4 regions of the Bacillus altaicus genome follow, and region 4 is predicted to be linked to each of the others. Evidence: riboswitches for the same ligand, from Rfam matches in the RefSeq annotation. Region 4 holds a riboswitch; each other region holds the start of a gene.
What was found. Region 4 has a riboswitch for lysine ahead of ACE38F_RS19140 (aspartate kinase). Riboswitches for the same ligand answer to the same signal wherever they lie in the genome.
Positions count from the first base shown of each region.

Region 1: linked by a shared signal. The riboswitch ahead of ACE38F_RS23620 (amino acid permease) and the one ahead of ACE38F_RS19140 (aspartate kinase) in region 4 are both predicted to bind lysine.
Region 2: linked by a shared signal. The riboswitch ahead of lysA (diaminopimelate decarboxylase) and the one ahead of ACE38F_RS19140 (aspartate kinase) in region 4 are both predicted to bind lysine.
Region 3: linked by a shared signal. The riboswitch ahead of ACE38F_RS13325 (amino acid permease) and the one ahead of ACE38F_RS19140 (aspartate kinase) in region 4 are both predicted to bind lysine.

Region 1 is NZ_CM143394.1:4,570,710-4,573,927, reverse strand. It holds gene ACE38F_RS23625 (ABC transporter permease) at 1-36, opposite strand, end outside; gene ACE38F_RS23620 (amino acid permease) at 97-1,521, opposite strand; lysine riboswitch at 1,668-1,849, opposite strand; gene gapN (NADP-dependent glyceraldehyde-3-phosphate dehydrogenase) at 2,028-3,218, opposite strand, start outside.
Region 2 is NZ_CM143394.1:4,031,319-4,034,536, forward strand. It holds gene lysA (diaminopimelate decarboxylase) at 1-1,307, opposite strand, end outside; lysine riboswitch at 1,488-1,669, opposite strand; gene ACE38F_RS20820 (DUF3888 domain-containing protein) at 1,759-2,157, opposite strand; gene ACE38F_RS20825 (LTA synthase family protein) at 2,419-3,218, shown strand, end outside.
Region 3 is NZ_CM143394.1:2,551,408-2,554,625, forward strand. It holds gene ACE38F_RS13320 (iron-sulfur cluster biosynthesis family protein) at 1-192, opposite strand, end outside; gene ACE38F_RS13325 (amino acid permease) at 316-1,782, opposite strand; lysine riboswitch at 1,895-2,087, opposite strand; gene ACE38F_RS13330 (GNAT family N-acetyltransferase) at 2,474-2,923, shown strand; gene ACE38F_RS13335 (sulfite exporter TauE/SafE family protein) at 2,964-3,218, opposite strand, start outside.
Region 4 is NZ_CM143394.1:3,712,998-3,716,215, forward strand. It holds gene ACE38F_RS19135 (DoxX-like family protein) at 1-588, opposite strand, end outside; lysine riboswitch at 781-967, shown strand; gene ACE38F_RS19140 (aspartate kinase) at 1,169-2,398, shown strand; partial or broken gene ACE38F_RS19145 (helix-turn-helix domain-containing protein) at 2,588-2,677, opposite strand; gene asnA (aspartate--ammonia ligase) at 2,725-3,218, opposite strand, start outside.

The DNA.
Region 1 (3,218 bases), 860 kb from region 4:
TTGAAAGCGAGAGCTCCATAGTGATTCGATTGACATGTTTTTCACCTCTTTTTTCTATTATATATGTTTTATTAAGCAAAAAACGAGCAAATTGCGTTATGCAACTTGCTCGTTTTTCTTTTCGTTATTTTTTTTCTGATCACGATTCATTAATGGATAGAAGGCAAAGCCAATTACGAATAAACCAATCCCGAGAAGGAATGTTTTTATATCGGATGCGCCTGTTTTAATAACCCATAGTGCATAGCAAAGTGCGATCGCTGCGACTATGCCATCTGTAATTCTTGCCCGCATTTCATTTTTGTATGTTTCACCAGTTGCGACTAGCTTTAACTGGAAGATTGGTGAAACGAGATATGGAATGAGGTAGGCTAAAGTTGATACTGTAATAACGAATGTATAAGCTTCCGCAATTGTTCCTGATAATGTTGAGAATAAGAACACTTGCGACATAATGTTTGTTAATCGTAGTGAATGAATTGGACTTCCTTTTTTATTCGTTTTTGCGAAGAAGGAAGGGAAGAAACCTTCTTTTGCTGCTTGATAAGGTACTTCTGAGCTTAATAAAATCCAGCCTAATATGGAACCGAATAGGGAAGTAAGAGCAAGTAATGCCATAAGTTTCCCGCCGCCGTGACCCATTGCAGCGTTTAATGCATCTGCTAATGGACGTTCAGAAGCTTGTAATTTATCAACGTGAAGTACACCCATTGTTAAAATTGTAATTCCTAAATAAATTGCAACTGTTATTAGTAAACCGGCAACTGTTGCACGTTTTACCGTTTTGGGAGAAGTAGCTCGGTTTGATAAAAGAACGGCTGATTCAATTCCGATAAATGCCCAAAGTGTTGTAAGAGCAGCTAAATTTACTTGTGAAAGGAGACCGTGTGATACGCCTTCTTTATCGATCATCGGTGTGTACCATTGTCCAAATTTAGAAGCTTCGAACGCAAATAACGTAACAATGATGAATAGAAGGAATCCAGTTACTTTCGTTGTTGTTGCTAAGAAGTTTAGTTTCCCAGCTCCGCTTACACCGTTTGTTAAAATTAAATGAGTGCCCCATAGTAAAATAGAACAAATAGTAAATGTAAGTAGTTTTCCAACTTCTATATTGAAAGAGCCGATTGAAAACAATAGTCGTGTATCTTTCATAATCGGGAAGAAGAGCGATAAATATCCCGCGAAAGATGTAATGATGGCAACGTTACTTGCCCAGTTTGCAACCCAATATCCCCATACTATGCTGAAACCAGCCATTTTCTTTCTTTTTGGTGTTGAGAATAAAGCATATGCATGACTTTGTGGTCCTGTCGTTAAATCAGGACGACGAATTGCTAAATTACCGAAAACAAGAGCTAGCATTAAAACACCAAACCCTGTTGTTAACCAAGCTAAAGTGACACCGAGAGGGCTAGCTGTTTGTGCCAACGTACTTGGCACCATGAAAATACCAGCGCCAACCATGTTGCCGACAACGAAAGCTGTTAGTACCCAAAAGCCCCATTTTTTTTGTTGCATAGAAAATACCTCCAAAGTTAGTATAACCAAGTCAAGCGAGGAGATATGTATGTCTTCCTGGTAAGGAAGAGAAGTTCCAAACAAAACAAAAAAAGCACGTAATTTGCCGCTACATGCTTTCTATCTTATAAGAAACCCACGACATACCTCTCGATAGCTCTCCACAAACGAAACGTTTGTGACAGTTCTGCACTTATTAAATGCAGACCCAGCAAGCGCGCATGGTGGGCACGTCTTACTTCGGCAACCATTCCTTTCTCATTCCTTCATCAATGCCACTACATCTCCTGAAATGATACTTTTAATGATTGCAACCTCTACCTCACCGAGATACGAATGAGGATTTAAATATTAAATTAACGTACTTAAGAGTAACAAATGTATTTTTATACGTCAATGGATATAGTAATAATCAGATTATAGGGAAGAGTTCGTTATTGGTGATGGATACGGTTTTGAACTAAAAAGAAGCTGATCTAAAATTAGATCAGCTTCTACATATAAGATTAAACTAAGTTTAATACAGTTACTTTTTCACGTGTCATAGACTCAAGGCTCTTATGAATACCTTGTGCGCCCATACCTGAACCTTTTACACCGATGAATGGGAAGTGGTCAGGGCCGCGCTCTGTGCGTCCGTTAATTTGAACAGAACCAGTGTCGATTTTGTTAGCAATTGCAAACGCTTTGTTAATGTCTTTCGTGAAGACACTTGCTTGCAGACCGAAGTCTGATTTGTTAGCAATTTCAATCGCTTGTTCGTCAGAAGAAACACGGATGATTGGAAGGATTGGGCCGAATGGCTCTTCCCAAGCAACTTTCATTTCTTCTGTTACGTGGTCGATTAATGTTGGATAAATTAAGTTGCGCTCACGTTTGTTACCGATAACGATTGTTGCACCTTTTTCTACAGCGTCATCAACTAAACCTTGAACGAAGTCAGCAGATTTGTCGTCGATTAATGGGACGATTGTGCTGTCTTGTTCTGGAGATCCAACTGATAATTTAGCTACTTGCTCTTTTAATAAGCCAACAAGCTCGTCTGCTACATTTTCGTGTACAAGTACACGTTTAATAGCTGTACAACGTTGACCAGAGTAAGAGAATGCACCGCTTACGATATGGTTTGCAGCATCTTGTAAGTCAGCATCTTCACGAACGATACCAGGGTCTTTACCACCAAGTTCTAATACAAGTGGAATCATTGCAGCTTTTTTCGCTAAATGTTTACCTGTGTTTGTACCACCTGTGAACGATACCATATTGATACCAGGATGTTCTACTAAGTAGTCACCAATTACAGAACCGCGTCCTGTAGCTACGTTTACAAGACCTTTTGGAAGGCCAGCTTTATGAAGTGCTTCAACCATTTTAACACCGCTAATTGCACCTTGAGTTGCTGGTTTGAAGATAACAGCGTTACCCATAATAAGTGCTGGTGCAAGTTTTGCAGCAGATAAGTTTACTGGGTAGTTAAATGGTGCGATTGCTAATACAACACCAAGTGGTGCGCGTTGGATAATCGCAAGTTTAGATTTCGTTCCGCCAGGGAAGCTATCGCCCATCATGCTTTCTCCGTGCATATGAAGAGCTTCTTCAATAGTGTAACGAATGAAGTCAGCTGTACGAACAACTTCTTTTTTCGCATCTTTATATCCTTTACCGACTTCTTTCATAATGATATCGGCAATTTCATC
Region 2 (3,218 bases), 320 kb from region 4:
TCTTTAATACGTATGCGATCGTTCCCAATAATATTTTCATATGTTTCACGTTCTACAACAATTTGTGATGTTCCGCCTTTTGCAAAGACTACAGCCGGTCTACGAATACGATTATAATTATTAGCCATCGAGTACCCATATGCCCCTGTACAAGAAATCGCTAGTAAATCAGAAGAAGCAACTTTAGGAAGATTAATATCCCAAATCAGCATATCTCCACTTTCACAACATTTCCCAGCAATCGAAACAAGTTCCTCATTTTCATCATTCCCTCGATTCGCCAATATCGCCTCATAACGCGCTCCATATAGAGCCGGCCTTAAATTATCTGTCATCCCACCATCGACTGAAACATATTTTCTTATGCCTGGAATCTCTTTCACCGCTCCGACTGTATAAATTGTTGTTCCCGCATCCCCTACAATACTACGCCCTGGCTCAATCCATATTTCAGGAAGCGGATATTCACATAATGTAAACAGCTCTCTCACCTTACTTGTTACAGCGTGCACATACGTTTCAAGTGTTAACGGTGTATCAGACTCCGTATAACGTATACCGAAACCTCCGCCGACATTTAATACTTTCACCACATAGTTTGTTCGCTCTCTCACTTCTTCTAAAAATTGACGTAGTACTTCAATTGCTCGAACAAAACCAGCCGTTTCAAATATTTGCGATCCGATGTGCGAGTGAATTCCTAGCACATTATAACTTGATTTTTGCAAAGCTAGCTCAATTGCTTGCATCGCTTGACCATTTGAAACACCAAACCCAAATTTCGAATCCTCTTGACCTGTTGTTATATATTCGTGTGTATGTGCCTCTACTCCAGGCGTTACACGGATTAATATGTTCACAAATTTCCCATGTTGCACTGCTAAATCATGTAAAATTTCTAATTCTAAGAAATTATCTACCACAAAACAACCAATATTCGCCTGAAGAGCCATAATCATTTCTTCTTCTGTTTTATTATTTCCGTGAAAATGAATGCGCGATGCCGGAAATCCTGCTTGAAGTGCAGTATATAATTCTCCTCCAGAGACAACGTCTAAAGACATATTTTCTTCACGAGCTACTCGGCACATCTCCATGCACAAGAACGCCTTGCTAGCATATGCTACTTGATAAGAGAAACCACTTTCTTTAAAAGCACGATGAAACGCACGACATTTCCCTTGAATTGACTCTTCATCGTATACATAAAGTGGTGTTCCGTATTGTTTTGCTAGTTGCGTCGTATCGCACCCTCCAATTTCTAAGTGTCCTTGCCCATTGATTCGGCTTGTGCCGTGTAAATACATTTGAATTCCTCCCTTATTTCCTCTAAAACTCATAACCCCAATCTTCTATTCATTGCAGCACGCTTTTAGATAGACAAAAAACGCGCGGAACAATGTTCACACGCGTTTCTTATTAGGAAAAATATATATTGAAAAAATAAACGAGTTGTTATCTTCTCAAAATAAGAAACCGCATCAACATCTCCAAATAGCTCTTCATAAAATAAATATTATGACAGTACTACATTTATTCAATGCAGTCCCAATATATGAATAACGTGGTTATTCTTATATTTCGGCAATAGTCCCTTTCAACCTATGATCACAGATTCCACTAAATCTCCCATAGCTTACTCTTTCCTATCGCGGCCTCTACCTTTGAGAGTAGATGAGGTAAGTCTATTTAATTTTCAAACATCTAATTGTTGCTATTAACAATACCAAAGGACCATTTTATTTGTCAAACAATTTTTTATATTGTTTTTTTACAGTTTAATTTCGTGTCATTTGGTAAGCGCTTTATAGAAATTTTTGTAACAGTCCATTCTCCTTCTTCATTGTTAAATGTCATACTTATCTTCTCAAACGGCGGAAGTACTTTTCCACCTATTCCTGATTCATATTTCGTTATTTCAATTACTGCTTGAAATAAATATGTACCGCTATAAAGTTTTTTTAGGCTAATAATTTTAGGACAATCAAACGGTTTTAATTTTCCATATTGTTTCTCAATCGCTTCATTCATTTTTGGAAATAACACAGAATAAAGAGCATCTTCCATGAGCGGTGCATCATATTGTGCTACTGATACACTCGGTGAAACAAAAAGCATAAAACTAATGCATACTATAAAATATAATAATTTCCGCATCATAACCTCCGTATCATTACGCGATACTTTCCATGTTTAACGAATGATAATAATCATACATAGAAATTCCATTTTATTGTCTCCTACTTCGCTTTTTCTACTCAATTGTTGCAAAAAAAGCCCACAACTCTCCTTTATTTTCGTATAATGATACTCATAGTATAATAATCATAATAATAAAGGACTGTTCGTATATATATAGTGAGACGATTTTCAAACAAACTCACAGGAACTGTCATGCTTTTAAGAGAGGAGTATATTATGCTACAACGTCTGTTTCCAAAATTACGATTTGCACTCGTTGCAGTCGTTTTATTATGGATAAAAACATATATTGTGTACAAGCTAGCATTTGATATTAGAATTGATAACTTCTTTGAAGAGTTTATGCTTTTTATTAACCCACTAGCTTCGTTACTTTTATTTTTTGGTTTCGCTTTACTTGCATCTAAGTACCGAAACCGAATTATTATTGTAATTAGTTTTATACTGTCATTTATTTTATTTGGAAATGCAATGTTTTACGGGTTCTATAACGATTTTGTTACTTTCCCTGTTTTATTCCAAACAAATAATATGGCTGACTTAGGGACGAGTATAAAAGAACTCTTTACGTATAAAACATTACTTTTATTTGCAGACGCAATTATTTTAATGTTTATTTCGCGTAAATTCCCATCATTTGGTGATAAAACACCCCTTTCTCGCTCTGAGAAGCGAACTTTCTTTAGCGGTGTAACAGTATTATTAGCACTACAAATTGTTGTTTCAGTTATATATAAACCACAAATGTTCTCACGCTCATTTGATCGTCAAACTGTCGTGAAAAATTTAGGGTTATACACATATCATCTATTTGATATTACACTTCAATCTAAGTCTTCAGCTGAGCGTGTATTTGCAAGTGGAGACGGGTTCTCTGAAATTAAAAACTATACAGACTCAAAAGATAAGCAAGTTGATAAAAACTTATTTGGAGCTGCAAAGGGTAAAAATGTAATTTTAATTTCAATGGAATCTACACAAAGTTTTGTTATTAATAAAAAAATAAATGGAAAAGA
Region 3 (3,218 bases), 1.2 Mb from region 4:
ATCCATTTGTACAATAAGTTGTTCATCGTCATATACAACATCATCCGCATTATATGTATCCCAAATTAAATCAACATCAACAAAAATACTACAAGAGTTCGTCATTGTTCCTCTAATACGAATGATCTTTTTGCCTTCACGTTCTAGTCTATGTATAGCTGCTATTGCTTCATCAGTAATACGAATGTTCATTTAATCCCAACCTTTATTTATATTTCCTCTATTATTGCAAAAACAGTGGTAATAGGGAAGGGAGATGAATTGTAATAAAAAACGAGCAAACAAATTTGTTTGCTCGTTTTGCTATACTTTCTTCTATTTCAGTTCACATTTATCAAGTGGAATTACTTTCGTTTTCTTAATAAATTTATAACCTAACCATAGTACTAAGAAGAGTGGTAAACCGATGTAAGAAATAAGTACACCGTTCCAATCGATAGCTGCTCCCGTAAATGCTCCGTAGTTTTGACCTAAAATAACGATAACACAAAGTGTAAATGCAAAGATTGGACCGAACGGGAACCATTTCGCTTGATATGGTAAATCTTTCAAATCTTTCCCTTGTGCAATATAAGCTTTACGGAAACGGTAATGACTAATAGCAATCCCTACCCAAGCAATAAATCCTGACATCCCAGAAGCATTTAATAACCAAATGTATACAACACCGTCACCGAATAAAGAAGCGATGAAAGCGACGCTACCAACTACTGATGTTGCGATTAATGCGTTAACAGGTACACCGCGGCTATCTAATTTGCCTAAGAACTTTGGTGCTTTTCCTTGGCGAGCTAAATCCCAAAGCATACGAGTTGATGCATACATTCCAGAGTTACCAGCAGAAAGTACTGCAGTTAAAATAACAGCGTTCATAACAGAAGCAGCGAAGGCAACGCCCGCTTTTTCAAATACAAGTGTAAATGGACTTACTGTAACATCACTCGCTGCAAGGCTTTCAGTCGTATAAGGAATTAATAAACCGATAACGAGAATTGCTAAAATGTAGAATAATAAAATGCGCCAAAAGATAGAACGAATTGCTTTTGGAATATTGCGTTCTGGATCAGCAGTTTCACCAGCAGCTACTCCTAATAATTCAGTTCCTTGGAATGAGAAACCAGCAGCCATAAATACACCGATAATTGCCATGATACCACCGTTAAATGGTGCATCTGCAACAGTGAAGTTTTTAAAGCCGACAGATTCGCCGCCCATAATTCCAAAAATCATCATAAAACCGACAATTAAAAAGATAATAATAGTAACTACTTTAATAAGTGCGAACCAATATTCAGATTCACCAAAACCTTTAACAGATAAATAGTTTAAGAGAAAAATAATAGCTAAACAAAGTCCACTCCAAATAAGAGAAGGGGTATCTGGGAACCAAAATTTCATAATTAATGTTACGGCTGCGAGTTCAGCAGCGATCGTAATCGCCCAGTTATACCAATAGTTCCATCCAAGTGCAAAGCCAAGTGATGGATCAACAAATTTTGTTGCATAAGTACTAAATGATCCAGTAACAGGCATGTAAGCTGCGAGTTCTGCTAAGCTTGTCATTAAGAAATAAACCATAATTCCAATTGCAGCGTATGCGACTAGTGCACCGCCAGGACCAGCCGAATGGATAACACCACCGCTGGCAAGAAATAGTCCGGTACCGATTGTACCACCGAGAGAAATCATCGTAAGGTGACGAGATTTTAATCCACGTTTTAATTCACCTTGTCCTTGTGTAGTTTGCGTTTTAGAGGTAGCTTGATTTGTTGCGCTATTCATGTTCAACACTCCTTTTCTTGTAAGATAGGAAGGAACGGGGGAGAAAAATACAAAAAACCGCCAAAAGAATTAGGCGGAACGTTTCACAAATAACCACCCCATCATACCCTTCCGTTAAGATAGCACCCCACGTCTACACGGTAATTTTGTAAACGTGACAGTTCTGTTCCTTTCGGAGACAGCCCCAGCTCACATTTCCAGAGAAGAAATATAAACTTCGGCAACTTTTCCTTTCAAACGGAGTCGGTGACATTCTCTGTGTCTCGGCCGTTCTACTCTTAAAAGTTGCAACCTCTACCTCATCGGATTGATGAGGATTTATATATTGCTAAGATTTTTAATATATGGCAATTGTAATGATTTTCTGAATATATTGCAAGGAATTTTGTTAGGAAAAGTCAAAAAATATCGGTTATTGTATAGGAAACGCTTGCAAAACCCCACCCGAACCTACTGTTATGTAACAATGAAAAAATAAAAAGTTGTTATACAAAAGTTTCGCAAAAAATAATGAAAAATCCTTTAAAGTTAAAAGAAAATTCAGAAAATATAATTCGACATAACTATTAAAGGGGATTTCTGCTGTTATTTTGTTTCAAAGAATAAATATATTTGTAGGTATAAAAGAGTGAATATTCTATGTTTTTATAGTAAAATTGTAGTATTGTTTAATTGAAAAGGGGACATCGTTATGAAATTAGAAACGGAAAGATTACATATTATCCAGTGTACGGAAGAACGGGTTCAAATTGCGAATAATCAAGGATACAATAGTGGCCCGCATATTTTAGGGCATATAGAAAATGTGAAACAAGATGCGGCTTTATTACCGTGGGGCGCGTGGTATGTTATTCGGAAAGAAGATGACATCGTTTTAGGTGATATAGGATTTAAAGGGAAACCGAACGAGGAACATACGGTAGAAATTGGTTACGGATTTATTGAGAAATATTGGAATAAAGGGTATGCAACAGAAGCAGTTAGTGAATTAATGAAACGGGCTTTTCAAACAGGAGAAGTGGAAACGATTATAGCGGAGACACTCCGTGATAACTATAGCTCTATTCGTGTATTAGAGAAATTATATATGAAAAGAGTAAATAGTACTGAAACGATGATAAATTGGAAGATTGAAAAATAAAAAATACCGCTCGAAGTAAATCGGGCGGTATTTTTCGTAATTATGGTAGCATTTGTTTTTGATCTGCCGGATAGCCAATCGTTGAATGCTTTGAATGGTTACGGACAGAAATGAGAATAGAGATAACAACGATAAGACCAACTGCAACATAAGAAAGTGTAATAATAGTTGGATCAACTTTAAATGATGTAAGTAATGTACGTATATTCGTAAAGATAATAAGTCCGCCAACGAGTACGCCAAGTAAATGCGAAGGAACAATGCGCACTAACCATGCGGCGATTGGTGCGGCAAC
Region 4 (3,218 bases):
ATGAGTAAACATCAATTTCGGTACAATCCCTTGATATAACCATACGAAAGCAAATAAAAAGCAAACGAGCCAATACGTCATCGTTCTTCTAATTAGCAACTTAGGATGAAGTCCCTTTTCTAACCATAATTTTAAAGCATCAAAACTCCATGCAGTTGCCCAACCTAATAGCGGACGAAAAATATATGAATCTATCACATTCCCTATACGACCAAACCTTGTATCATAATCATATTGCGTTTCAAAATGAATATGTTCTCCATTCGGGGTATACTTCCAATAACCTCGTCCTATTTGTATAAGTGATAGCTTATTGTCTGTCCAAAATTTCAAAGAGGAAATGCGCTCTCCAGTTTCTTTTCTTATTTCACCTATCGATTCCCCTTCTCCGGCTATTTCAAGCCCGAAACCAATCTTCGTTTTATATAAAAACTTCTGCGGCTCCCCTTCTTTTTTCTCTAAATACGAAATTTCCGTAAAACGGGCATCCCACTCTGTATGTATATCAGGCTCTTGTGTATATGCCCATAATTTCTTCATTTTTGTGTTCATTTCTGTTGCTACATAAATAGGCTTTTTCTTGCCCATCCTTCCACCTCCCATGCTCTATATTTTTAATGTACATGCAACGAATTTATTTTGCTACATTTTTCACAAACTAATTTAATAAAAAGATAGAATTTCAAAAAAATACAAAAAACACTTGATTCCCTGAAAAATTTAAATTATTATAAAACAAATGTTACCAACAACTTCATAAATCATACACTCTCGCCTAAAACGTGAGATAGAGGTTGCAACGCTTATAAGTATTCTAAAGGAGACACAGAGATGTCTATGATCTTAGAGGAAAGGAAGTGTTGCCGAAATTGATAAATTTCTCTGCATTTATCAATTGGGGCTGTTTTCGAATAGAAACAGAACTGTCATATGTACAGACGTGTACGTATGAAGAGCTATCTACAAAAAAGAGATATCATTTTTATGATATTCCTTTTTTGGCGGTTTTTTTATTAGCTCCGTTTTCTGTTTCCCTTTTCCTGTAACAGCACCATCCTCACTTATTTGAGATGGTGTTTTTTGTTTTTCTCTCTGGTAACTACAGGCATATTGGGATTTGTATATGTCCTAACCTATTCTTAAAAATGGACGAAAGAAGGAATTCGTAATGGAAACGATTGTACAAAAATTTGGCGGTACTTCTGTCGGAAGCGTCGAACGCATTCAACATGTAGCAAATTTAATTATTGAAGAATATGAACGAGGACATAGTATTGTCTCTGTCGTTTCAGCAATGGGGAAAAGTACGGATAAACTTGTAGCACTTGCTAACGCTATTACTGAAAATCCAAGTAAACGTGAAATGGATATGCTCCTATCTACAGGAGAACAAGTAACCATTTCATTATTAACAATGGCACTACAAACAAAAGGTTATAACGCAATTTCATTAACAGGATGGCAGGCTGGTATTACGACAGAATCTGTACATAGTAGTGCACGGATTACTGACATTAATACTGGTCGTATTCAATCCTATCTTGCTGATGGCACGATTGTTATAGTAGCTGGTTTCCAAGGAGTAAGTGAAGAACATGAAATTACCACACTTGGCCGCGGTGGCTCCGATACGACTGCTGTCGCATTAGCTGCGGCACTAAAAGCAAAAAAATGTGATATTTATACGGATGTGTCAGGCGTATATACGACTGATCCACGAGTTGTACAAGATGCTTATAAATTAGATGAAATTTCTTATGACGAAATGTTAGAGCTTGCCAACCTCGGTGCTGGCGTATTACACCCACGCGCTGTTGAGTTTGCTAAAAATCATAATGTAATTTTAGAAGTTCGCTCAAGTATGGAACAAGAAAACGGAACAATTGTAAGGGGAGAATGTAACATGGAACAACAATCAATCGTTAAAGGTATTGCATTTGAGGATAATATTACACGCATCACAATTAAAGGATTAGAACAAGGTGCACTTTCAACAGTTTTCTCTACATTAGCAGCGGCACATATTAATGTAGATATTATTATTCAAAGTATTACAAATGAAGGAACTGTTCACCTCTCCTTCTCGATCCATTCTAATGATTTAAGAGAAACATTAGAAGTGTTAGAACAAAATCAAGAGGCACTTCACTATGAATCTGTAGAACATGAAAATCATTTAGCGAAAGTATCAATTGTAGGATCTGGTATGGTATCTAACCCGGGAGTTGCTGCGAATATGTTCACTACTTTAAAAGAAGGCGGTATTCATATTAAAATGGTAAGTACATCTGAAATTAAAGTATCAGTTGTCATTGACCGTATTCACTTAGTAGATGGCGTTGAAGCACTCCATCAATCATTTATGGCGAAAATTGAGCCTTTAGTACAAATGATTTAATTTCCGCCAGTAAAACTTACAACAAATTATATTAATCTATTTCCTTCCTATATAAATAGAAAGCTGTCCACATAGAATTTTAAAAATCTATGCAGACAGCTTTTTATCTTGTTATCGATATCCGAAGATCATTATAAAACAATTAGATTATTCTTTATACCCTTTCCTAGGAAATATAAATGACTCTTCTTATTTCTTATCACATATACCCTTTCGCTCTTTCCCTTGAAAAAACGATCTATATTCATTCAAAATAACTTTTTTCACGTCAAAGTAAAAAAGGGAGAGTAGCTCTTATTCCACAGCTACTCTCCCTCTCACTTATATTAAAACAAATGAATGTTTTCTTTCTTGCAAGCTTCACGTAAATCGTCAGGCCATACAGAAGATTGAACTTCACCGATATGTGCTTTACGTAAGAAGTACATACACATTCTTGATTGGCCGATACCACCACCAATTGTTAATGGTAGTACGTCTTCTAAAATACCTTTATGGAAATCATACTCACGTTTGAAGTCTTCACCAGTTTTCGTTAATTGCTCATCAAGTGCTTTACTATCAACACGAATTCCCATTGATGATAATTCGAATGAAGCTTGTAGTACTGGGTGCCAGAATAAAATGTCACCGTTTAATTTCCAATCATCATAATCGGATGCGCGTCCATCGTGCTTTTCACCTGAACGGAGTGCATCACCAATTCCAATAATAAAGACTGCACCGTGTTCTTTCGCAATTGCATGTTCACGATCTTTCGGTGTTAATTCTGGATATTTATCTTCCAGTTCTTGAGAAGTAATGAAAACAATTTCTTCTG